DNA from 3 places in the Sodalis sp. RH24 genome. Region 3 is predicted to be linked to each of the others. Evidence: predicted binding sites of a transcription regulator. Region 3 holds the regulator's gene; each other region holds the start of a gene.
What was found. Region 3 encodes Fur, which represses iron uptake genes when iron is present. Its sites were predicted from a motif close to ATAATAATGAGAACNACTATCAA; they were not measured.
Positions count from the first base shown of each region.

Region 1: the regulator Fur is predicted to act here: its motif matches at 5,116-5,138, upstream of ACL2XG_RS23635 (Nramp family divalent metal transporter).
Region 2: the regulator Fur is predicted to act here: its motif matches at 5,229-5,251, upstream of ACL2XG_RS07430 (TonB-dependent siderophore receptor).

Region 1 is NZ_CP178729.1:5,186,526-5,194,319, reverse strand. It holds gene ACL2XG_RS23655 (LytR/AlgR family response regulator transcription factor) at 1-460, shown strand, start outside; gene glk (glucokinase) at 544-1,521, opposite strand; gene ACL2XG_RS23645 (aspartate/glutamate racemase family protein) at 1,657-2,349, opposite strand; gene mgrA (L-glyceraldehyde 3-phosphate reductase) at 2,671-3,660, shown strand; gene ACL2XG_RS23635 (Nramp family divalent metal transporter) at 3,838-5,076, opposite strand; gene ACL2XG_RS23630 (NupC/NupG family nucleoside CNT transporter) at 5,460-6,644, shown strand; tRNA gene ACL2XG_RS23625 (tRNA-Ala) at 6,800-6,875, opposite strand; tRNA gene ACL2XG_RS23620 (tRNA-Ala) at 6,942-7,017, opposite strand; gene gltX (glutamate--tRNA ligase) at 7,144-7,794, opposite strand, start outside.
Region 2 is NZ_CP178729.1:1,624,533-1,632,326, forward strand. It holds gene ACL2XG_RS07420 (NAD-dependent succinate-semialdehyde dehydrogenase) at 1-881, shown strand, start outside; gene ACL2XG_RS07425 (MFS transporter) at 1,589-2,923, shown strand; gene ACL2XG_RS07430 (TonB-dependent siderophore receptor) at 3,045-5,189, opposite strand; partial or broken gene ACL2XG_RS07435 (helix-turn-helix transcriptional regulator) at 5,511-5,756, opposite strand; gene ACL2XG_RS07440 (nuclear transport factor 2 family protein) at 6,282-6,719, shown strand; gene opgB (phosphatidylglycerol--membrane-oligosaccharide glycerophosphotransferase) at 7,097-7,794, shown strand, end outside.
Region 3 is NZ_CP178729.1:2,026,877-2,034,670, forward strand. It holds gene seqA (replication initiation negative regulator SeqA) at 1-230, opposite strand, end outside; gene ACL2XG_RS09345 (alpha/beta fold hydrolase) at 434-1,198, shown strand; gene ybfE (LexA regulated protein) at 1,406-1,705, shown strand; gene fldA (flavodoxin FldA) at 1,884-2,399, shown strand; gene fur (ferric iron uptake transcriptional regulator) at 2,755-3,225, shown strand; gene alsR (transcriptional repressor AlsR) at 3,788-4,675, shown strand; gene alsB (D-allose transporter substrate-binding protein) at 4,697-5,632, shown strand; gene alsA (D-allose ABC transporter ATP-binding protein AlsA) at 5,690-7,228, shown strand; gene alsC (D-allose ABC transporter permease) at 7,240-7,794, shown strand, end outside.

The sequences.
Region 1 (7,794 bases), 2.3 Mb from region 3:
GCTGGAAGCCTTTGACTATATCCTGAAGCCTTATCAGGAATCGCGCATCGTCACCATGCTGCAAAAGCTGGAGGCGCAGCATCAGGCCGCCCCGGCGCCGGCTGCGGGTGCGGCGCCAGGGCGGCGGAATCAACACGCCATTAATTTGATCAAAGACGAGCGCATTATCGTTACCGATATCAGCAATATCTATTATGCGGCGGCGCAGGAAAAGGTGACCCTGGTCTATACGCGGCGCGAGGAATTTGTCATGCCGATGGTCATCACGGAATTCTGCAGCCGGTTGCCGGAGGAGTTTTTTTTCCGTTGCCATCGGTCGTATGTGGTGAACCTGGGAAAAATTCGTGAAATTGTGCCCTGGTTTAATAATACCTATCTGCTGCGCCTGAGCGATCTGGATTTTGAAGTGCCGGTCAGCCGCAGCAAGGTCAGGGCCTTCCGGCAATTGATGCGGCTGTAGCCGGGGGTTGGCTACAGAACCGTGTCCACGGGCATGCAGGGCAAGAGGGTAAAGGCGCCGGCAACAGCCGGCGTCCGGTCAGATCAGACCGAAACCTGGAGTTGAAGACCCATTAGCTGGCGCATATGCGCGCCGGCGCCGAGCAAGCCCGGTTGTTCGTGCCTGATCAGAAACACCGGGATATCGCGTACGTAATCGTTAAAGCGGCCTTTATCCTCGAACGCCGCGCGAAAACCGGAGGCGCGGAAAAATTCCAGGAAGCGCGGCACCAGGCCGCCGGCGATATAAACGCCGCCAAACGTGCCCATGTTCAGCGCCAGATTGCCGCCAAAACGCCCCATCAGCACGCAGAACAGCGACAGCGCGCGCCGGCAATCGTCATTGCTGCCGTCGACGGCCTGTTCCGTGACCTGTTGCGGCTCCAGTGAATCCGGAACGCGGCCATCGATGGTGACGAGGCTGCGGTACAAATTAACCAGCCCGGGGCCGGATAATACGCGTTCGGCCGACACATGGCCGAACTCGCCGCGCAGCACCGCCAGGACATCGGCTTCCTCTTTGCTGTTAGGCGCGAAGTCGACATGGCCGCCTTCGCCCGGCAGGCTTATCCAACGCTGGTCCAGATGCAACAGATGGCACACGCCAAGGCCGGTGCCGGCGCCGTACACGGCAATCGGCCCCTGGGCCTGCGCCTGCGTGCCGCCAAACTGCACCACATCGCCGGCGGCGAGCATCGGCACCGCCATCGAGACGGCGGTAAAATCATTGATGACCTCCAGGCGCGCTAATCCCAGGCTGTCCTTCATGGCCTTGATGGAAAATGCCCAGGTGCTGTTGGTCATCTCCACCCAGTCATCGGTTATCGGACAGGCGATAGCGATACAGGCCTCCGTGGCCTCGACCTTTTGCGCGGTCAGGTAGTGACGGATCACCGCTTCAAGGGTGGCGTAATCTTTACCGGAATAGGTGTGGATATGGGAAATCGCGCCATTGTCCATATCGCATAACGCCAGGCGGGCATTGGTTCCCCCAACGTCACCGACCAGGGCATATTTTGTCATTATGTAAGGCTCCGCTAACTCTTCTACTTGCCGTCGGAGGGTTACCGGCAGCAAACATAAACAATTTATTAATATAATAATAATACCAGTTATATTGGCCAATGCTATAAATTGAGTTTGCTTTCGGATTCGCCTTTATCCCAGGGCAAAGGCCACCGCGGCGGCGGCGTGGAGGGTGGTGGTGTCGAACAGCGGCACCGTTGCGTCGTCTTCGCCGATCAGCAGGCCGATTTCGGTGCAGCCGAGGATCAGTCCCTCGATGCCCTGGCCCTCCAGCGAAGCAATAATGCGCCGGAAGGTGTGGCGCGATTCATCGCGGATCTTGCCCAGGCATAACTCCTCGAAAATGATGTTATGAATCGCGTCCATTTCCGCAGCGCCCGGAACGGTGATTTCGATGCCGTGCGGATGCTCGAACCGCCGGCGATAAAAATCCTGCTGCATGGTAAAGCGGGTGCCCAATAGCCCGACCCGCCGCAGGCCACGGGCATTGATTTCCCGGGCGGTGGCATCGGCGATATGCAACAGCGGCAGTGGACAGGCCCATTCAATGGTGTCCGCCACCTTATGCATGGTGTTAGTGCAAAGGACGATGGCCTCGGCACCGGCTTTTTGCAGCAATACCGCTTTGGCCGCCAGCAGATCGCCCGCCCGTTGCCAATCACCCTCGGCCTGCATGTGGGCGATTTGGGCGAAATCGACGCTGTACAGCACCAGATCCGCCGAATGCAACCCGCCCAATGCGCCGCTAATGCCTTGGTTAATCAAGCGGTAATAAGGTAAAGTGGATTCCCAGCTCATGCCGCCTAACAGCCCTAGTGTTTTCACTGTGTGATCCTCGTGCGTCTTCGGCCGGGTCAATGCCGCGGCAACCGTAGCGCTTGTATTGTTTGTCAGGGAAGGGTTATTTTTAACTGAGTTTGATGATAAAACGGTGCTTGCCCATCACACCCGCGACAAGCTCGCGCGCGTTTGTTTGTCAGTAGTCTGAGTTATTTTTAATGGAATTTATCGCTTAACTGATGCTAAGCGCAATATATTATCCGACCAGGATAATTCACCGTTGCCGGTAAGCCTATGCCGTCGCTTGCCCGGCGAATTTAGCGGTAACCGATTCCTACCGTGATAGTAATGATAAAAGGATACTTTATGGTTTATCTGGCCAATCCAACGCGTTACGACGATATGTTATATCGCCGCTGCGGTAATAGCGGTCTTCAACTGCCGGCGGTGTCGCTCGGCCTGTGGCATAATTTCGGCGACGTCACGTTGCTGGAAAACAGCCGCGCCATGGTGCGCCGCGCCTTTGACTTAGGCATTACCCATTTTGACCTGGCCAATAACTACGGGCCGCCCCCGGGATCCGCCGAAGCCAATTTCGGCCGGTTGCTGCGCGAGGATTTGCTCCCCTACCGTGACGAGCTGATTATTTCCACCAAGGCGGGCTATACCATGTGGCCCGGGCCTTACGGCGACTGGGGCTCGAAAAAATACCTGGTGTCCAGCCTGGATCAGAGCCTGCGCCGTCTGGGCCTGGACTACGTGGATATCTTTTATCATCATCGTCCGGACCCCGCTACGCCGCTTGCCGAAACCATGAGCGCGCTGGATCTGCTGGTACGCCAGGGCAAGGCGCTCTACATCGGCCTGTCCAACTACCCCGCCGCGCTCGCCAGGCAGGCGTTGGCGCTATTAAACGACCTCGGCACCCCCTGCGTGATTCATCAACCCAAATATTCCATGTTTGAACGGTGGGTGGAACCGGAACTGCTTGATGTGCTGGCTGAGAACGGCGTGGGGTCGATAGCCTTTTCGCCGCTGGCCGGCGGTCAGCTGACGGACCGCTACCTGAACGGCATACCGCAGGATTCGCGGGCGGCCAGACCGGGTATGACCCTGACGCCGGAACAGCTTACCGCGCAGAAAATGGATAAGGTACGGCGCCTGAACGATATTGCCCTGGAACGCGGCCAGAAGCTGGCGCAAATGTCTCTGGCCTGGGTGCTGCGCGGCGATCGGGTAACGTCGGTGCTGATTGGCGCCAGCAAAACCTCGCAAATAGACGACGCGGTGGGGATGCTGGCCAATCGCGAATTCAGCGCCGACGAATTGGCGCGTATCGAAGCGATACTGGCATAAGGCCGCGCCGGCCCGCAATTTCCGCCCGGTATTGGCGGGCCCGGCGTGCCACGGAGCCTCGGTCGGGCGCATAAACCGCGCCCGGCCAACCCCATAGACACGCATTGCCCTTAACGCGCCGGGTGCGACCTCCGCGGTAGGGTGGCGTATCGGATAACCGGAGAAGATAAAGTCCGGTTACAGGCCGAACGCGGTGCCCACCATCAAATAGCCATTCAGCGTTACCACCACCGCCACGATAACCCACCCCAACGTCTGGATCAGGCGCGAGTTCACCATGTCGCCCATCAGGACGCGGTTGCCGGTAAAGGTCAGCAGCGGCACCAGCGCCAGCGCAATGCCGAAGCTGAGCAGAACCTGGCTTAATACCAGGATACGGGTCGGGTCCAGCCCCATCATGATAACCACAAAGGACGGCAGCATCGTGACCACCCGCCTTACCAGCAGCGGTATGCGAAAACGCACAAATCCCTGCATCACCACCTGCCCGGCCATGGTGCCCACCACGGTGGAGGACAGGCCCGCCGCCACCAGGCTCAAACCGAATACCGTCGCCGCCGTATGGTTCAGCAGCGGCGCCAAGGTCAGGTAGGCCTCATCCAGATCGGCGATGCCGGTATGCCCGCTGAAGTGAAATGCCGCCGCCGCGGTGGCCATCATGGCCAGATTGACAAAACCGGCGGTGGTCATGGCGATGGCCACATCCAGTTTAGTCGAGGAGTAGCGTTGGGCGCGGTTGCCGTGCAGTCCGTTTTGCGTCAAGGAAGAATGCAGGTAAATCACATGCGGCATAATGGTGGCGCCCAGCACCCCGGCGGCCAGGAAAACCGCGTCGCCGTTCGGCAGGCTGGGCAGCAGCATGCCTTTACCCAGTTCCGCCATATTCGGTTGCGAAAAAAACAGCTCCGCGATATAGGCGGCGGCGACAAACAGCAGCAGCCCGCCAATGACCAATTCCAGTGGTTTTTGACCCCGCTGTTGCAACATGAGGATCAAGAATGTGGCGATGCCGGTAATGATTGCGCCTTGCAGCAGCGAGCAGCCCAGCAGCATTTTAAAACCGATGGCCGCGCCGACGAATTCCGCCAAATCGGTGGCCATGGCAATGATTTCAGCTTGTATCCAGTAGGCCCACACCGCCGGGCGCGGGAAGCGATCGCGGATATGCTCCGCCAGGTTCTTGCCGGTGGCGATACCCAGCTTTGCCGACAACAGCTGGATGAGCATGGCCATAAAGTTGGCCCACACCACCACCCAGAGCAATCGGTACCCGAAGCTGGCGCCCGCCTGGATATTGGTGGCGAAATTACCGGGGTCGATATAGCCAATCGCCGCGATAAACGCCGGGCCAAGCAATGAGAGCTTTACCTTGCGTGATGCGCGATTGACACCGTCCGCAGTTCGGCTATTCAGCATATCAGTGACCCTTATGATCCATCGAATTAGCTTCATCCTATCCAAACGATAATAATTATCAAGCGCATTTAGGACGTTTCGGGTTATCTCTGCGATAGATGACGATGATGATGAGCATAAAGGGGGCAAAACCCAGCCTAATGACAGTTTCATCCCTAATTGGACCGGCTTAGAAGCGCCAATGGGTTACTAAATTACATTAGCACACTATTAACATAATTGGATATAAATTTAACTTTTTTCGCGACTTATCTGTGACCGCCTCGCTATCCTCATCTTCTGCTAGAGGATTTTTATATATTTGCAACTTATAACTCGTTTTTAGTTCGACCGTTACATAGAATGAGCGGCAAATTATTGCCTGCCTCATAACTGGAGCAACTATGTCCCGGATTTTTCATTTTGTCCTCGCTCTTGCCGTAGTGGCAATCCTGGCGTTATTGGTCAGCCACGATCGTAAAAAAATCAGGCTGCGCTTTATTGTTCAACTATTAGTCATTGAAGTCCTGCTTGCTTATTTTTTCCTTAACTCGCAGATTGGATTGGGTTTTGTGCAGGGATTCTCGGCGCTGTTTGATAAGTTGCTAGGATTTGCCGCCGAAGGGACAGGATTTGTTTTCGGTAATATGAATAAACAGGGCCTGGCATTCTTTTTCCTGAATGTGTTATGTCCGATTGTATTTATCTCGGCCCTGATAGGTATTTTGCAGCATATCCGGGTGCTCCCTTTTATTATCCGCATCATCGGTACCCTGCTGTCGAAAATTAACGGTATGGGCAAGCTGGAGTCGTTTAACGCCGTCAGTTCGCTGATCCTGGGGCAATCGGAAAACTTCATCGCTTATAAGGATATCCTGGGCAAGATGTCCGAACGCCGGATGTACACCATGGCGGCCACGGCGATGTCGACGGTATCGATGTCCATCGTCGGCGCCTATATGACCATGCTGGAACCGCGCTATGTGGTGGCCGCGCTGGTATTGAATATGTTCAGCACCTTTATTGTGCTGTCATTGATCAATCCCTACCAGGTCGGCAAGGAAGAAGAGCTGCAGATGAGTAATCTGCATGAAGGACAGAGCTTTTTCGAAATGCTGGGTGAATATATCCTGGCGGGCTTCCGGGTGGCCATTATCGTCGCGGCCATGCTGATTGGCTTCATTGCCATTATCGCCGCCATAAACGCCTTGTTCAGCCTGGTGTTCGGCATCAGCTTCCAGGGCATACTGGGGTATATATTTTATCCCTTTGCCCGGGTCATCGGCATCCAGGGCGACGAGGCGCTGCGGGTCGGCAGCATCATGGCCACCAAGCTGGTCTCCAATGAGTTTGTCGCCATGATGGATTTGCAAAAGGTTGCCGGCCAACTGTCCGCGCATTCCGTCGGCATCCTGTCGGTATTCCTGGTGTCGTTTGCCAACTTTTCATCCATCGGCATCGTGGCCGGCGCGATTAAAGGCCTGAACGAACACCAGGGCAACGTGGTATCCCGCTTCGGCCTGAAGCTGGTGTACGGCTCGACGCTGGTCAGCCTGCTGTCCGCCGCCATCACCGGTTTGGTAATTTAAACCGCCGTCCATCTTGCCGTCATAACGACGGTGCGGTTGGGGCCGGGGAAACCCGGCCTTTTTTATAGGATTGACGCGATAAATCGAGGCGGCGCCAGGCATGCACGCACAAGATATAAAAACAAAAAACCGGCCAGAAGCCGGTTTTTTTAATGTGGTGGAGCTAAGCGGGATCGAACCGCTGACCTCTTGCATGCCATGCAAGCGCTCTCCCAGCTGAGCTATAGCCCCAACGTACTTCCTGGGTAACACGAACACCGTCGTAACACATCATCATATCAGGCCAATCGAGGTGATTGGTGGAGCTAAGCGGGATCGAACCGCTGACCTCTTGCATGCCATGCAAGCGCTCTCCCAGCTGAGCTATAGCCCCGTACCCGACACATCATGTCTGGTGGACGGGGCGCATGATATGAAACCCGGCAAACAGTGTCAACGGCTAATTGAAATTAACGCATCAAACGCTGAAAAAGCCGTCAAATCCTCGATAACGAACGGTTTATCCGGCGCGCTGGGCGATATAGTCCAGCGCCTTATCGATACGGGCCAACGAACGTGACTGTCCGACGGCATGGACGGTGACATCCAGCGCCGGCGACTGGCCCGCGCCGGTGACCGCCACGCGCAGCGGCATCCCTACCTTGCCCATGCCCACGTTGAGCTCCGCCGCCGTCTCCTCGATAGCGTTATGCACGTGTTCAGGCGACCACGACGTCAGGGCGGCCAGTTTGGCGCGCGCCAGCACCAACGGCTCGCGGGCCACCAGGCGCAGATGTTTTTTGGCCGCGTCGGCATCGAACTGCTCGAAATCCTCATAGAAATAATGGCATGAGGCCGCCATTTCTTTCAGGGTCTTGCAGCGATCGCCGAGTAATGTCACCAGCTCCGCCAGTTGCGGCCCATTGCGGGTATCAATGCCCGCTTGTTCCATATGCCATACCAGGTGGGTGGCGACGTATTCCGGCGGCAGATGATTAATGTAGTGGTGATTAAGCCACAGCAGCTTTTCGGTGTTAAAGGCGCTGGCCGATTTGCTGATATCGTCCAGGGTAAACAGCCGCTTCATTTCTTCGATGGAGAAAATTTCCTGATCACCATGGGACCAGCCCAGGCGCACCAGGTAATTCAGCAGGGCCTCAGGCAGAAAACC
Region 2 (7,794 bases), 400 kb from region 3:
GTATCTTTATCGATGCCGGCGCGCCCGTGGGCGTTTACACTAATCTGTTCGTGCCCGGCGCCAAGGTATCGCAATTAATAGGCGATAAGCGCATCAAGGGCGTGTCTCTGACCGGCAGCGAGGCGGCGGGATCAAGCTTTGCCGCCGAGGCCGGCAAACATGTTAAGAAATCGACCCTGGAGCTGGGCGGCAGCGACGCCTTTGTGGTGCTGGCGGATGCCGATCTTGATCTGGCGGTAAAAACCGCCGCCATGGGACGTTTATGGAACGCCGGCCAGGTCTGTGTGTCGCCCAAGCGTATTATCGTGCTGGAAGACGTCGCCGAGGCATTTATCGCCAAGGCGCGGGCCATTTATGAAAAGATCAGGATCGGCGACCCGCTGGATCCGTCCACGCAGCTCGCCCCGCTCAGCAGTGAAAAAGCGGCCGGGGAGATCGTTGAGCAGGTGGCAACCGCAGTGAGGGAAGGCGCCAAACTGATCTACGGCGGCCACCGCGTGGACCGGCCGGGCGCGTATATGGAACCGACCATCCTCACCGGCATCAAACCCGGCATGGCGGCCTACGCCGAGGAAATCTTCGGACCGGTGCTGTGCGTGTATGCCGTCAAGGACGAGGCGCAGGCGATTGCGCTGGCCAACGACTCCATCTTCGGCCTGGGGGGCACCGTCTTCGGCACCGATACCGCCAGGGCCGTGGCGGTGGCGCGGCAAATCGATTCCGGTATGGTCTATATCAACCATACCACAGGTATTGCCCCGGAGCTGCCGTTTGGCGGCACCAAAAACTCCGGCTATGGCCGCGAACAATCCCCGGCGGGGATTCATGAATTCGTCAATGAAAAGCTGATCCGCATCACCACGCCCGACGCGCCTTATTGATCCTACCCGGGGCCGGCATGGCCCGTAAATCACGCCTGTTTCCTGCGGCTAACGCGCCGGGGGAAACAGGCTGCCCGGTTCATTCCCCCCGCGGATTCACCGTGCGCCGACCGTTGACCGCGCCTGCGCTTATTGCCGATATCAGCGTGATAATTACCGGTGTTTTTAAATTAAAACGGCATTTCATTATTATGAATATGAATAATGCCGTGCTTTGCCGCACGGAGAATATCCACGCCATTACAAATTTAGTTTAATTTATCAACTAATCGTGGAATACTAACCCGGCCGAAAAAGGGATGCCGCAGTTGGGCAAAAACATCTCTCTCCATAATTTTTTAATTTATTATGCGGCGAAATACCTATAAATTGTGATCACCATCGCAATATTAAAATTAAAAATTATCTAAAACCCATATTTATGATCCACCGCACAGACTCCATGTTCCCACAAAAATAGTCCTAATCCCGGCTCTAATATTGGTCATTTGCATAATGACTTACCCTGGCGCCATTTTTATACTGCCTGCTCAAATTACGGATGGCGATTGATACCTCTTCTTTTTTACGTATCGCGCCGATACCCATTCAACGTATACCCAGTCCCCTACCGACAGACAGTATTTTAATTATGAGGCCTATGGCGGCGGCGACAATTCGCCGGGAATAAATGCCTTAGGCGCGCAGCGTTAACGCGGAGACATCGTATGGCAATCGAGTCCACTTTGGACCAAAAAGGCAGGACCCACGTACGTTATGTGGTGCTGTTATTTATATTTATTATTACGGCGGTTAACTATGCCGACCGGGTTACCCTGTCGATAGCCGGCACAGCGGTGTCCCACGATTTGGGGCTGGATGTGGTCAACCTGGGCATGATTTTTTCATCGTTCGGCATCGCCTATCTGTTGATGCAAATCCCCGGCGGCTGGCTGCTTGACCGGTTCGGGTCGATTAAAGTCTATAGCTACAGTTTGTTTTTCTGGTCATTGTTCACCCTGCTGCAAGGATTCGTCGGGGTGCTGTCGGTGCCGATGGCGGTCTTTTCGCTGTTTATGCTGCAGTTCCTGCTGGGCTTCGCCGAAGCCCCGGCTTTCCCGGCCAATGCCCGTATTGTCGCCGCGTGGTTCCCGGCCAAGGAGCGCGCCACGGCGTCGTCGATTTTCAACGCCGCGCAGTATTTTTCCCTGGCGATTTTTTCGCCTTTCCTGGGCTGGCTGGTCTATGCGTGGAGCTGGAAACACGTCTTTACCGTCATGGGCGTCATCGGTTTTATCCTGACGTTTCTGTGGATAAAATTTGTCCATAACCCGTTTGAATCCCCCTACGCGTCGCGCGCCGAGCTGGATTATATCGAGCAGGGCGGCGGCGTGGTCAATATGGACAGCAAAAAGGCGAAGGATAACGGACCGAAATGGAACTACGTTAAGCAACTGCTCACCAGCCGTATGATGCTGGGCATCTTTTTCGGCCAGTATTTCCTCAACACCATTACCTGGTTCTTCCTGACCTGGTTCCCCATCTATCTGGTGCAGGAAAAAGGGATGAGCATCCTTAAGGTAGGCATCATCGCCTCCATTCCGGCGTTATGCGGTTTTGTCGGCGGTATTTCGGGCGGCGTGGTGTCGGATTTCCTGCTTAAGCGCGGCTGTTCGCTTACCTTTGCCCGCAAGGCGCCGATCGTGTTCGGCATGCTGCTCGCATCCAGCATGATCCTTTGCAACTACACCGATAATACGGTGCTGGTGGTGGCGCTGATGGCGCTGGCATTCTTCGGTAAAGGCTTCGGCGCGCTGGGCTGGCCGGTGATTGCGGATACCGCGCCGAAAGAGGTGATCGGCCTGTGCGGCGCCATCTTCAACGTGTTCGGCAATGTCGCCTCCATCGTCACCCCGTTGCTGATTGGTTTTCTGGTCAAAAATCTGCACTCGTTTAACAGCGCGCTGATTTTTGTCGGCTGCTCGGCCATTATGTCGATGCTGTGCTATTTGCTGGTGGTGGGTAAAATCCAGCGGCTGGTGCTGAAAAACGTTCCGGCGTAATCCTGTATAGGGGGCGGGCGGGAAACCCGGCCCGCCCCCCCTCATCCGCCTATTTTCCCTCTCCCCTCCCCCTTGACGCGCCTGGACATCCTTTCCCCGGCCCGTGCCTTTTGCCTGTTGATCAGAAATCGTAGCCCACGGTGGCCACCAGCGAGCGCTCCGCGCCCCAATAGCAATAGCCGGTGCCATAACAGGCCGCCACGTATTTCCGATCGGTGAGGTTATTGGCGTTAAGCTGCACATAGGCCCCCTTCCACTGCGGGTTCCAGGCGGCAAGATCGGCGCGTAGCGAAACATCCAGCAGGGTCACCGACGGCACGCGCCGCGTGTTTTCATTATCTGCCCACTGCCGGCCGATATAACGCACCCCGCCGCCCAGGTTGATGCCGTAATCCGCCTGGTACTGCGCCCAGAGCGACGCCATCTGATCCGGCGTGACATAAGGCGTGTTGCCGTCGTTGCCGTCCACGGCGTCCCTGAAGCGTACCCGGTTATAGGTATAGCCGGCTATGCCGGCCAGACGCTCGGTGAGCTGCGTGCGGGCCTCCAGTTCAATCCCCTGGGAATGTACCTTGCCCGCCGGGACATAATAGCTGCCCTGCACGATACGGTTGGCCACATCTTTTTGCGTCAGGTCGTAAACCGCCAGGGTATACAGCGACGAAGTACCGGGGGGCTGGTATTTTATCCCGGCTTCGTACTGCTCGCTGGTGGTCGGTTTCAACAGGTTGCCGTCGGCGCCGGACAAGGCCTGCGGCGTGACGGCCTGGCTAAAGCTGACATAAGGCGAAATGCCGCTGTCAAAGGCATACAGCAGCGACCCGCGGCCGCTGATATGATCGTCCTGGCGCCGGTAGGTGGTGTCGGTATTGAACGTGGTATTTTTGGCCACGATGCGATCGTAGCGCCCGGACAGATCCAGGTGCCATTTATCCAGCGTCATCTCATCTTGCAGATAGACCCCGCTTTGTGAGTAGCGGCGTTTGGCATCGACGCGCGTGACGCCCGGCACGGTCAGGCCGTAGTCGGTGAACAGCCCCGGGCCGCCGCTGACGCCGGTGAGCGCATTGAGCGGGGTGGCGTAGGCGCTGTCGTCCCACAGGTCGTTGGTATATTCATGGTATTCACCGCCCAGCACCACTTTATGCTGTAGGTCGCCGGTGCTGAAATCGGCCACCAGCTGGTTATCCATGGCGTAAGCGGCAAGCGAGGACGATTCGCCGGAATAATAGCGGTTAAGCAATGTACGATCGCTGTTCCAGCCAATCTGGTAAACCTGCTGCTGGTCGACGTTGGCATGGGTATAACTGCCGTTGGAGCGGATTGACCAGACGTCGTCGATGCTATGGTCGAATTCATAGCCGTAGATTTGCTGGCGGCGCTTAAAGGTATTCAGGCTGCTTTCGCCGTCAAAAAACCCGCGGTCCAGCTTGGCGCCGCTGCTGGCGTACAGGCTGCCGTCCGCCGGCACCGCGCTGTGATAACCGCCCGACGGATCTTTTTGCAGATAGGCTTTTAACAGCAGCGACGTGTTGCCGTCCGGCTGCCATAACAGCGACGGCGCGATGGCATAGCGTTCCTCGCGCTGGTGATCGTACTGGGTATCGCTATGGCGCGTGATGCCCGTCAGGCGGAACGCCCATTGATCGCTGACGGCGCCGGTATAGTCGAACGCCGCGCCGGTGGTGGCGTTATTGCCGGCCATCAGCTTGATATGCCCTTCGCTGGCAAAACGGGGGCGTCTGGACGTCATCATCACCAGGCCGCCGGGAATGGTCTGGCCGTAAAGCGCCGACGACGGACCGCGAATCACATCGACGCGCTCCAGGAACCAGGGATCGATTTGCAGGTTGTTATAGCTGCCGCCGTCGCTCATCAACCGCAGGCCGTCCAGGAAGGTATTATTGGTATCGCCGCCGTGGAATCCGCGCAGGGAAACGGTCTCGTAGCGGGTCGCGCCGCCGGCGAAGTTGGTAAATACCCCCGGCGTATAATTCAACGCGCTGTTCACCGTCAGGGCGGCCTGATCGTCCATTTGCCGGCGCGTCACCACCGACACCGACTGGCCGGTGGTAATCAGCGGCTGATCGGTTTTGGTCGCTCCGCGGCTGGTGTTGGCTGTGTAGCCCCGGGTCGGCGCATCGGCGCTGTCGGCCGTCTGGGCCGCGGTAACCACCAGGGTATCCTCGGCATAGGTGAATAACGGCGCCGCGAAAGCGAGTGAACACAGCAGAGTGGAACGTGTTAAGCGCAAGACCCTTCTCATTGTATCTTTCCATTGACAGGTGAATGAAATTGAAACTAAATGAGAATTATTATCTTTCTTATTTATTGATTCAAGAAATAATTTAACACATTTAAGGAATTGGCCGGAACGGCAAGGCTTACGCGGGGCGGGATGGCGGCTGCGAGACGTTGCTACGCCTCGATACGGCAATGGAAAGGGTTAGTCTAAGATGGCCTGGCGGCGGTAGGCTTAACCCCGTTTTTGCCAGTCGGCAGCGTCTTTTTCTTCTTCTTTTTCTTCTTTTTCTTCTTTTTCTTCTTCTCCTTCATTCGACGCCAGACGCATATTGGCCGATGCCGCGTGCGAGACATACAGCGCCAGCAGCGCGGCGGCAAACTCATCGTCCAGCGTGTAGAAATAGCATTCGGGTACGTTCAGGATGCGGGCAAACGCACAGCAGGTTTCAAAATTGGGACGATATATCCCATTTTCATACTGACTAATTCTGGAACGGGCGGTGGACTCATCGATGCCAGCCATGACCGCCAGCTTTTCCTGTGTCAGCTGGGCCCTGTGCCGGGCTTCTTTCAGGCGTTTTGGAATCATCTTCAAATATGAGTAAAGTTAGCTTGATAATCTGTTTAGCATCACTTAACATCAGAGTTGTTTAGAATAACTAAACACTTTATAAGAATAGAACACACATCAGGGTGAGGGCCGGCAATTGCCGGCCTGATTTTGTGCTGTGTGTAACGCCATCATTCCACTCAGTAAATTTCCCCTGCCCCGCAAAAATCCCGTGCTTTTAATAATTTCCGAGTTTTTTGATCTTTTCTGATTGCTATGACCGCCACGCAATGTCAATCAGGGGTTTACACCCGGTGGCACAGATTGCCGTGGTAGTAATAATTTATTAATGCCAAAAATTGTGAGTTTAATCACATTGAAACGCTTGCCGCCATCCCGCACAATGTTCCGCGGACAATTGCTTGAGATAATTTCAAAACAATGTTTTATTAAAAATAAATAAAAACTATTTTTTTTGAAATACATGAGATCAGTCACAACGGTAACCTCATGAAATTGGTTAGCATTGCCCCTCTTTAACGATGTCACTGGTAAGGAATAACCATGTATAAAATTGCAGGCGCGGCCCTTCTTTCATTGCTGTTGAGCAGCAGCTGTTTCGCCCAAAGCGCCGATGCCACGGCGGTAACCAAGGCGGTGGAAACCATGCGTCAGGCCATGGTCAGCGCCAAGAAAGCCGATCTGGAGAAAGTGGGCGCGCCGACGCTGAGCTACGGCCACTCCAGCGGTAAAATCCAGAACAACGCCGAATTTGTCGATGCCATCGTCACCGGTCAATCCAAATTCCTGACGCTGGATCTCAAAGACCAAACCGTGCAGGTCGACGGCGACGTGGCCATCGTCAGGCATATCCTGCAGGCGAAAACCGCAGACGGCGGCAAGCCGGGCGAAGTGAAAATCGGCGTCATGCAGGTATGGCAGAAAAATGCGGCGGGCGCCTGGAAGCTCCTGGCGCGCCAGGCCTATTCATTGCCTAAATAAACCCCTGCCAGCGCGGCTCTCGGATATGAGGGCCGCTGCGTCGTTTTCCCCGCGCCCACCGGGCTTTCCGCTGTAAAAAAAATGTAACTTTTTGTCAACGCAAAAAGAATTCATCTCCTGCTTTTTAGCCGAGCGGTGAAGTTTTACTGTTTTAAATCAATTGATTAAAAAAATAATTTCTTGTATTTCGCCGTTCAATTCTTTTTACCCGCACCACCCGCCGGCGCGGCTTGTCACAAAACGGTAATGAAATCTCGCGCCGTAGCGGATTAATTGCTATACAGATAACTATCACCCATCCCTTACCGGAAGACCGCCTTGAAACGCTGCTGCTATAGCCGGAGGTATTTCCCTTACTGCCCGATGGAGGGAGAACAATGTCAGCGGAAACCCTGTCGATAGTATTATTTATAGCGGCGGTTATTATTTATTCAACGAAAGCCAAAAAAAATAAATATTTGTTTTCATTAGTGCTGTTTGTTTTAGGTATTTATATTCTGCTTAATTTAGTCAGGGTCGCCAGTAATTACTTTACCGGCGCCGGCATCAATGATTCGGTGCTGTATACCCTGACCAGCAGTTTAACCGGCGCCGGATTAGGCAAGTACATCCTGCCCTTTGCCGGTTTCATCCTGGCTTCCCTGCTGGTGTTCAGCCTGATGTCATGGCTGTTGCTATTCAGAAAAGCCGGCGGCGGCCGTACGGCTTACGGCCTGCTGGCTCTCGTTTTGGCCGTGGTCGCCGTGATTGCCACGCCGGCCAGCGGTGAAATTGCCGGCCTGGTTAAATCCCAGTTGGCAAGCGGCGATACGGACTTTAATACCTATTACAGAACCCCGTCCAAAACACTGGCGAAAGACAGCCCCAACCTTATTTATATCTATGCCGAAAGCCTGGAAAGAACCTATTTCGATCAGGACGCCTTTGCCGGTTTAACCACCGAGCTTAACAGTCAGAAAAACGATGCTATAGATTTCAGCAATACTACCCAATTGCCCGGCACCGGCTACACCATTGCCGGAATGGTGGCGTCGCAGTGCGGCATTCCGTTATTCGCCCCCTTTGACGGCAATGC
Region 3 (7,794 bases):
TAGCTGTCGGAAAGGAGGAGCTCACGCATGGCGCGCACGCGATCGCGGGTCGCAGACACGGCCTGCGTCTTGAGGGGCGTTTCCGGCGGCGGCGCGCTGCGCGCTGCGGCGCTGGCCTGAGCATTAAATTTCAGCATCCGGCGTAAAATATCCGAGGCGCTTTCGCCGATATGCTGCGTATGGCTGGCGATATAGCGGTAAAGGTCTTCGTCGACTTCAATTGTTTTCATCTTTATCCGGGGCTTTCTTCTCATAAATCAATCAAAAGGATTATACAAGCTAAACCTGCCCCGCGAATAGCGCTAGTATCCGGCTTCGGTAAAAAGTCGGAATTTCCCCCGAGGGCCTTCCTGGCGCCGCCGGTTTTTTTACGGCCGCGGGACGGATAACTCATGATAGGCTATCAGGCTCTGTTATCGCCATGAGGATCAGGATGAAATTACACTATCGTCTGCAACCTGCCCGGCAGCCGGGTGAAGCACTGCCGGTGATATTGCTGCACGGGCTGTTCGGTAGCCTTGATAACCTGGGCGTGCTGGCCAGGCCGCTTGGGGAACACCACGCCACCCTGCAGATTGATCTGCGCAATCACGGCTTGTCCCCCCATGACCACGATGCCGGTTACGCCGCCATGAGCCGGGACGTGATCGAATTGCTTGATGCGTTGCATATCGACGCCGGTCACCTCATCGGCCATTCCATGGGCGGCAAGGTCGCCATGACCCTCGCCGCCCAGGCGCCCGGCCGCGTTGCGCGGCTGGCGGTTATCGATATGGCGCCGGTGGCCTACCCCACCCGTCACCATGACAACGTCTTCGCCGCGCTCAGGCGCGTCGAGGCGGCGGGCGTCACACAGCGCACGGAGGCGGCGGCGCTCATGCGCCATGACGCCCTTGATGAGGAAACCATCCAGTTTTTGCTGAAATCCTTTCACCAGGGCCGGTGGCGGTTTAACGTCGAGGCGCTGTGGGATAACTATCCGGCGCTTATCGGCTGGCGGGAGTCGGCGCCCTGGCTAGGGCCGGTGCTGTTTATCCGCGGTGAAAAATCGCCCTATCTGGACGACGGTTACCGCCAGGCGATCCAACGCCAGTTCCCCCGGGCGCGGGCGCATGTGGTCGCCGGCGCCGGTCATTGGGTTCATGCGGAAAAACCCGCGGCGCTCATGCGCGCCCTGGCCCGTTTCCTGGAAGAATAGGCCGGGCCGCCGCCGGGATTAGCGCCGGCGAGTTTAATATTGTCGTTTGCTACCGGGCTGGGGTAACATGGCCCGCTGTGTTTTATGGCAGCCCCGGCGTACATAAAACATAACGTTACGGGCGATGCGCGTCCGGCGGCGTAGCCAGCCACGCCGCCGGACGGGGTTTGCCCGCCTGCTTCTTGATGCACAATCCCTTCATGACCTATGGCAAAAGAACAAACGGACCGCACCACCCTGGATTTATTTATCGATGAGCGGCGCCCGGGAAGACCGAAGACCAACCCCCTGTCCCGCGATGAGCAGTTGCGCATCAACAAGCGTAACCAGCTGCGCCGGGATAAAAAGCGCGGCCTGCGCCGGGTGGAGCTGAAAATCAACGCCGAGGCGGTGGATGCGTTAAATGAGCTGGCCTACCGGCAAAACCTGTCGCGCAGCGAGCTGATCGAATTGATTTTACTGGCCGAGCTTGAACGGCAGCAAGGCGCGGATCCGCATCCGGAGTAAACTTGCCGGCCCGGTAAAGCGCCATCCCGTCCAGGGCCCAAGGCCGCGAACGGGGCAAATTTGCGACAAAACCCGGCCGGCGAGTTTCTCCCCGCATAAGGGTCTGCTATGATTGCCGCAGAGCATCGCTGATTCTGTTACGGAACATATCCATAATATTTAAGAGGTTTTCAAATTCATGGCAACTGTAGGCATTTTTTTTGGCAGTGACACCGGCAATACCGAAAATATTGCCAAAATGATTCAGAAGCAACTGGGTGCGGATGTTGCCGAAGTTCATGACATTGCCAAAAGCAGTAAAGAAGACCTGGCGCGGTTCGACACCCTGCTGCTCGGCATCCCGACCTGGTACTACGGCGAAGCGCAATGTGACTGGGATGATTTTTTCCCCACCCTGGAAGAAATAGATTTCTCCGGCAAAAAAGTGGCGCTGTTCGGCTGTGGCGATCAGGAGGATTACGCCGAATATTTCTGTGACGCCATGGGCACCATTCGCGACATTATCGAGCCCAACGGCGCGACCATCGTCGGTCACTGGCCCACCGCCGGCTATCATTTCGAAGCGTCGAAAGGACTGGCGGACGACAATCACTTCATCGGCCTGGCCATTGACGAAGACCGCCAGCCCGAGCTGACCAATGAACGCGTGGACGGCTGGGTGAAGCAAATCAGCGCTGAATTGCAGCTCAGCTAAAGTCAAGCCGTGCGGGAGGGTGCCGTCGCGACGGCGCCCGGCAAGAGAATCGGTTGCCGTCATGGCGTCGGGACGGCGCCGCCAACCTCACTGATAACTAAATCCTTTCAAATTAATAGATACAAGTTTTTAACTTTTATCCACAACGCGGTACAATAGCGCAGCGGTTCCACCCTTTTTAGCAAAATGTTGCAGAATTCGCCCCCTGAAACGGGCTATAGTTGTTAACAAGGCGCGGTTTTCATTTTGGACAGGCAGTCTTATAATGAGACGGCGTCACATTTTTCGGGCCGACCGATGTTATAGGCTAAGTTAGCCTACAATCAGATTATCAAAGTAACAGGACTAAACCCGCATGACTGACAATAATATTGCATTGAAGAAGGCCGGCCTGAAAGTCACCCTTCCCAGACTGAAGATTCTGGAAGTGTTGCAAGATCCGGAATGCCATCACGTCAGTGCGGAAGATCTGTACAAAAAACTGATCGATATGGGTGAGGAAATCGGCCTGGCCACGGTATATCGCGTGCTAAACCAATTTGACGACGCCGGTATCGTAACCCGCCACAATTTTGAAGGCGGCAAATCCGTTTTTGAACTGACGCAACAGTATCATCATGACCACCTGATCTGTCTGGACTGCGGCAAGGTTATCGAATTTCGCGACGAGTTCATCGAAGCGCGCCAGCGTGATATTGCCAAAAGGCACAATATCAAGCTGACCAACCATAGCTTATATCTGTATGGGCATTGTGAAATCGGCAACTGCCGCGAAGACGAAACGCTGCACGATCACGCCGATATGCTCAACGGCGTAAAAGAATAACCGCGGCGCGGTCCGTTTCTCCAAAGCGGCTGTTATCGCGCCGCTTTCTCACCCTGCAACGATTTTTTCAATGAGGCTAAACGCCGCCCGTCCCCTTCCCTGGTAACGTTTCCTTCCCGAAGCGCGTCGACAAGCGTCGTATCCGCCAATCACCGCCGTGCTCACCGCCGGCAAACTCCAGAAAACTTCACAGAAAATAAAAATAAATAAAGAATAAATAGAGGCCCTGGGACGCTATTTTGGGCTAATTTGCGTAATCCATTGAAACGACAGCGTTTTTATTGCGATTTTTTCACCGGGTAAATTATTCTGTGAATCTGATGATAAAGCTATTTTTCGCTGTCAGCAGTAAGCGACAACAAAAGATACATTTTAATTATATGATTTTATTGAATTAATATAGCCAAAAATACCTTCCTGAAATTAACCCGGATCGATGACTCGATTTTTACACAAAAAGTTAATTTATAAATTAATAAAAAACGTGAAGTTCGCAGCAGATTTTAAACTTTCGCCATGGTGATATAGTGACAGGCAATGTTAATCACCAGAGATAGTCCAGATGAATGATGCGGAACTGCAAAACGATATGCCGCGCGGCATAGGCATTGCTCCTTATATTCGTATTAAACAAGAAGGCATGACTGAAAACGAAAGCCGGATAGTGGAGTGGTTTTTATCTCCCGGCAACCTCACCGACGTCTCGGGGATCAAAGAGGTGGCCCTGAGTCTGGGCCTGTCGGAAGCCATGATTGTCAAGGTGTCGAAAATTCTCGGTTTCAGCGGCTTTCGCCAGCTGCGCAGCGCCATCGTCGAGTATTTCGATCATGCCGACCATGATATCACCGCCGAACTCTCGCCCACCGACAGCCCGGAGGATGTGGTCAACAAAGTGTTTAACCTGACCGTACGCACCATTGTCGAAGGCCAGGCGATAGTCGACGCCAACGTCATCCAGCAGGCGGCCCAATGCTTTTTTGCCGGCCATCAGCGCGAGCTGTACGGCGTCGGCGGCTCTAATTCCATTTGCGCGGACGTGCAGCATAAATTCCTGAAAATCGGCTTGCGTTGCAATGCCTACCTGGACGCGCATTTGATGATGATGTCGGCCTCCCTGTTGCAACCGGGCGATGTGGCGTTGGTGGTATCCCATTCGGGCCGCACCAGCGATCTGAAACGGGTGGTGTCGATTGCCAAGGATAATGGGGCCAAGATCATTTGTATTACCCATAGCAGCAATTCCCCCATAGCCCAGCTGGCTGATTTTAATATTTGTTCACCGGCGCCGGAAACGCCGTTATTAGGCAGAAACGCTTCGGCCCGTATTTTGCAGCTTACGCTGCTGGATGCGTTTTATGTCTCGGTAGCGCGGCAGGATATCGAGCTGGCGAATAAAAACCTGGAAAAAACGAGTTCCATTACCAAGTACCTGAAGCGTGATTATAAATAATTCTCTTTTGGAGATAGAATAATGAATAAATTTCTTAAATTGGCCGGTGGCGCCGCCTGTGGACTGATGTTGTCCACCGTGGTCCACGCGGCAGCCGATTACGCCGTTGTTCTTAAAACATTATCCAACCCTTTCTGGGTAGAGATGAAACAAGGCATTGAGAAAAAGGCCCAGGATCTCGGCGTGACGGTGGATATATTCGCGTCACCGTCGGAAGGCGACTTCCAATCGCAATTACAATTATTCGAGGATTTAACCAATAAGAATTATAAAGGCATCGCCTTTGCGCCTTTATCGGCGGTGAATCTGGTGATTCCCGTCGCCAAGGCTTATCAGAAAGGGATTCACCTGGTTAACCTCGACGAAAAAATCGATTTAGCCAGCCTGGCCAAGGCCAAGGGCAACGTCGAAGCCTTTATCACCACCGATAATGTCGCGGTCGGCGCGAAAGGCGCCAAATTTATTATCGATAGCTTGGGCGCCCAGGGCGGCGAAGTGGCCATTATCGAAGGCAAGGCCGGCAACGCCTCGGGCGAGGCGCGGCGCAACGGCGCGACCGCGGAGTTCAAGGCCAACAGCCATATCAAGCTGGTGGCCAGCCAGCCGGCGGATTGGGATCGCATCAAGGCCCTGGACGTGGCGACCAATGTGCTGCAACGTCATCCCCAGCTGAAGGCCTTCTATTGCGCCAACGATACCATGGCGATGGGCGTGGCGCAGGCGGTGGCCAACGCGGGACAGACCGGCAAGATCCTGGTGGTCGGCACCGACGGTATTCCCGAGGCGCGCAAGATGGTCGCCCAGGGCATGATGACCGCCACCGTGGCCCAGAATCCGGCGGAAATCGGCGCCAACGGCCTGGCCATCCTGGTGAATACGGTGAAAGCGGGCAAGCTGATTGCGCTTGATGCCCAGCCGAAAATTGAAACCGTCGATTCTATATTAGTCACCAAATAGTCCAGGTGCCGCAAGACCGCCTATTCCCGCCGTCTTGTCATTAATCCGGAGAGTAATATGAGCACTCCATATATTAAAATGGAGGGGATCGCCAAATCCTTTGGTCCCGTCCAGGCGTTGCAATCAGTTGACCTGGAAATATACCCTAATGAGATACATGCTTTATTAGGTGAAAACGGCGCCGGCAAATCAACCTTGATGAAAATACTTTCCGGTATTTACGAACCGACTGCGGGGAAAATAATAATTAATAATGTTGAGTACGCGAAGCTTGATCATAAAGTCGCTGCCAGATTGGGCATTGGAATAATTTACCAGGAATTAAGCGTTATCGATGAATTAACCGTGTTGGAGAATTTATTTATCGGTCGTCTGCCGGTAAAAAAAGTGTTCGGCGTAAACGTGGTGGACTGGCACGACATGCGTACCAAAGCGGCTATTATGCTGCTGCGCGTGGGGCTGAAAATACGGCTTGACGAGAAGGTCGGCAACCTGTCCATCAGCCAAAAGCAAATGCTGGAAATCGCCAAGACCCTGATGCTGGACGCCAGGGTGATCATCATGGACGAGCCGACCTCTTCCCTGACCTATAACGAAGTGGATTACCTGTTCCTGATCATGAACCAGCTGCGCCAGGACGGCACGGCGATTGTCTATATTTCGCATAAGCTTAACGAAATACGCCGCATCTGCAACCGCTATACGGTGCTAAAGGACGGCAGCAGCGTCGCGTCCGGGCAGATGGGACAGGTGACCAACGATGATATTGTCCGGCTGATGGTCGGACGCGAGCTGCAAAACCGCTTTCGCTCCCTTAAGGAGAAGGTTGGCGGCGACACGGGGGACGCCGATATCATCTTTGCGGTGGAGAATATCACCAGCCGGGATAAACGCCGGGTCAAGCACGTCTCCTTCCAGGTAAAAAAGGGCGAAATCATGGGCTTTGCCGGACTGGTGGGGTCGGGACGCACCGAATTCATGAACTGCATCTTCGGCGTGGAACCGAAAAGCAGCGGCAAGGTGATGCTGCATAACGTCGATATCACGCCCTCTTCGCCGCTGGACGCCCTGAAGAAGGGCATGGGATATATCACCGAAAGCCGGCGTGAAAACGGCTTTTTTGATAATTTTTCCATTGCGCAGAATATCGCCATCAGCAAAAGCCTTAAGGATGGCGGCTATAAAGGTGCTCTGGGATTATTTAATCCGGATAAGGAAAGGCAGCTGGCGGAAACGCAGCGGCGGCTGCTATCGCTGAAATGCAGTTCGGTGGACCAAAATATCACTGAGTTATCCGGCGGCAACCAACAAAAGGTATTGATATCAAAATGGCTCTGCTGCGAGCCGGAGGTTATTATTTTTGACGAACCTACCCGCGGCATTGATGTCGGGGCCAAGGCGGAAATTTATAAGGTGATGCGCACATTGGCCGCCACGGGAAAAACCATATTGATGGTGTCATCCGAACTGCCGGAAATCATTACCGTATGCGACCGTATCGCAATATTTTGCGAAGGGACATTAGCCCATATTCTTGACAATAATGAGAGTATCGGGGAAGAAGATATTATGACGTGGGCTCTGCCACAAAGCTGAGGGAAATAAAAATGGAGAAGGCCACCTTTAACTTCCAAAAATTCTGGGATCAGTACGGCACGTTTTTTATCCTGGCGATTATTGTTGCCATATTCGGCTCTATATCCAGTGAATATTTTCTGAAAACCAACAATATTACCCAGATCCTGGTACAGAGTTCGGTAACGGTCTTGATCGGCATGGGCGAGTTTTTCGCCATCCTGGTGGCGGGCATCGACCTGTCGGTGGGGGCTATCCTGGCCTTGTCGGGCATGGTGACCGCCAAGCTGATGCTGGCGGGTCTTGACCCGGTCTCCGCCGCGCTGATTGGCGGGGTGGTGGTCGGCGGGCTATTGGGCGCCATCAACGGTTGCCTGGTTAACTGGACCGGCCTGCATCCCTTTATTATTACCCTCGGCACCAACGCTATTTTTCGCGGCATCACCCTGGTCATTTCCGATGCCAACTCGGTGTACGGCTTCTCATTCGGCTTTGTTAACTTCTTTGCCGGCAGCGTGCTGGGTATTCCGGTACCGGTGATTTTTGCTTTGATCATTGCGGTTATCCTGTGGTTTATTACCGCGCGC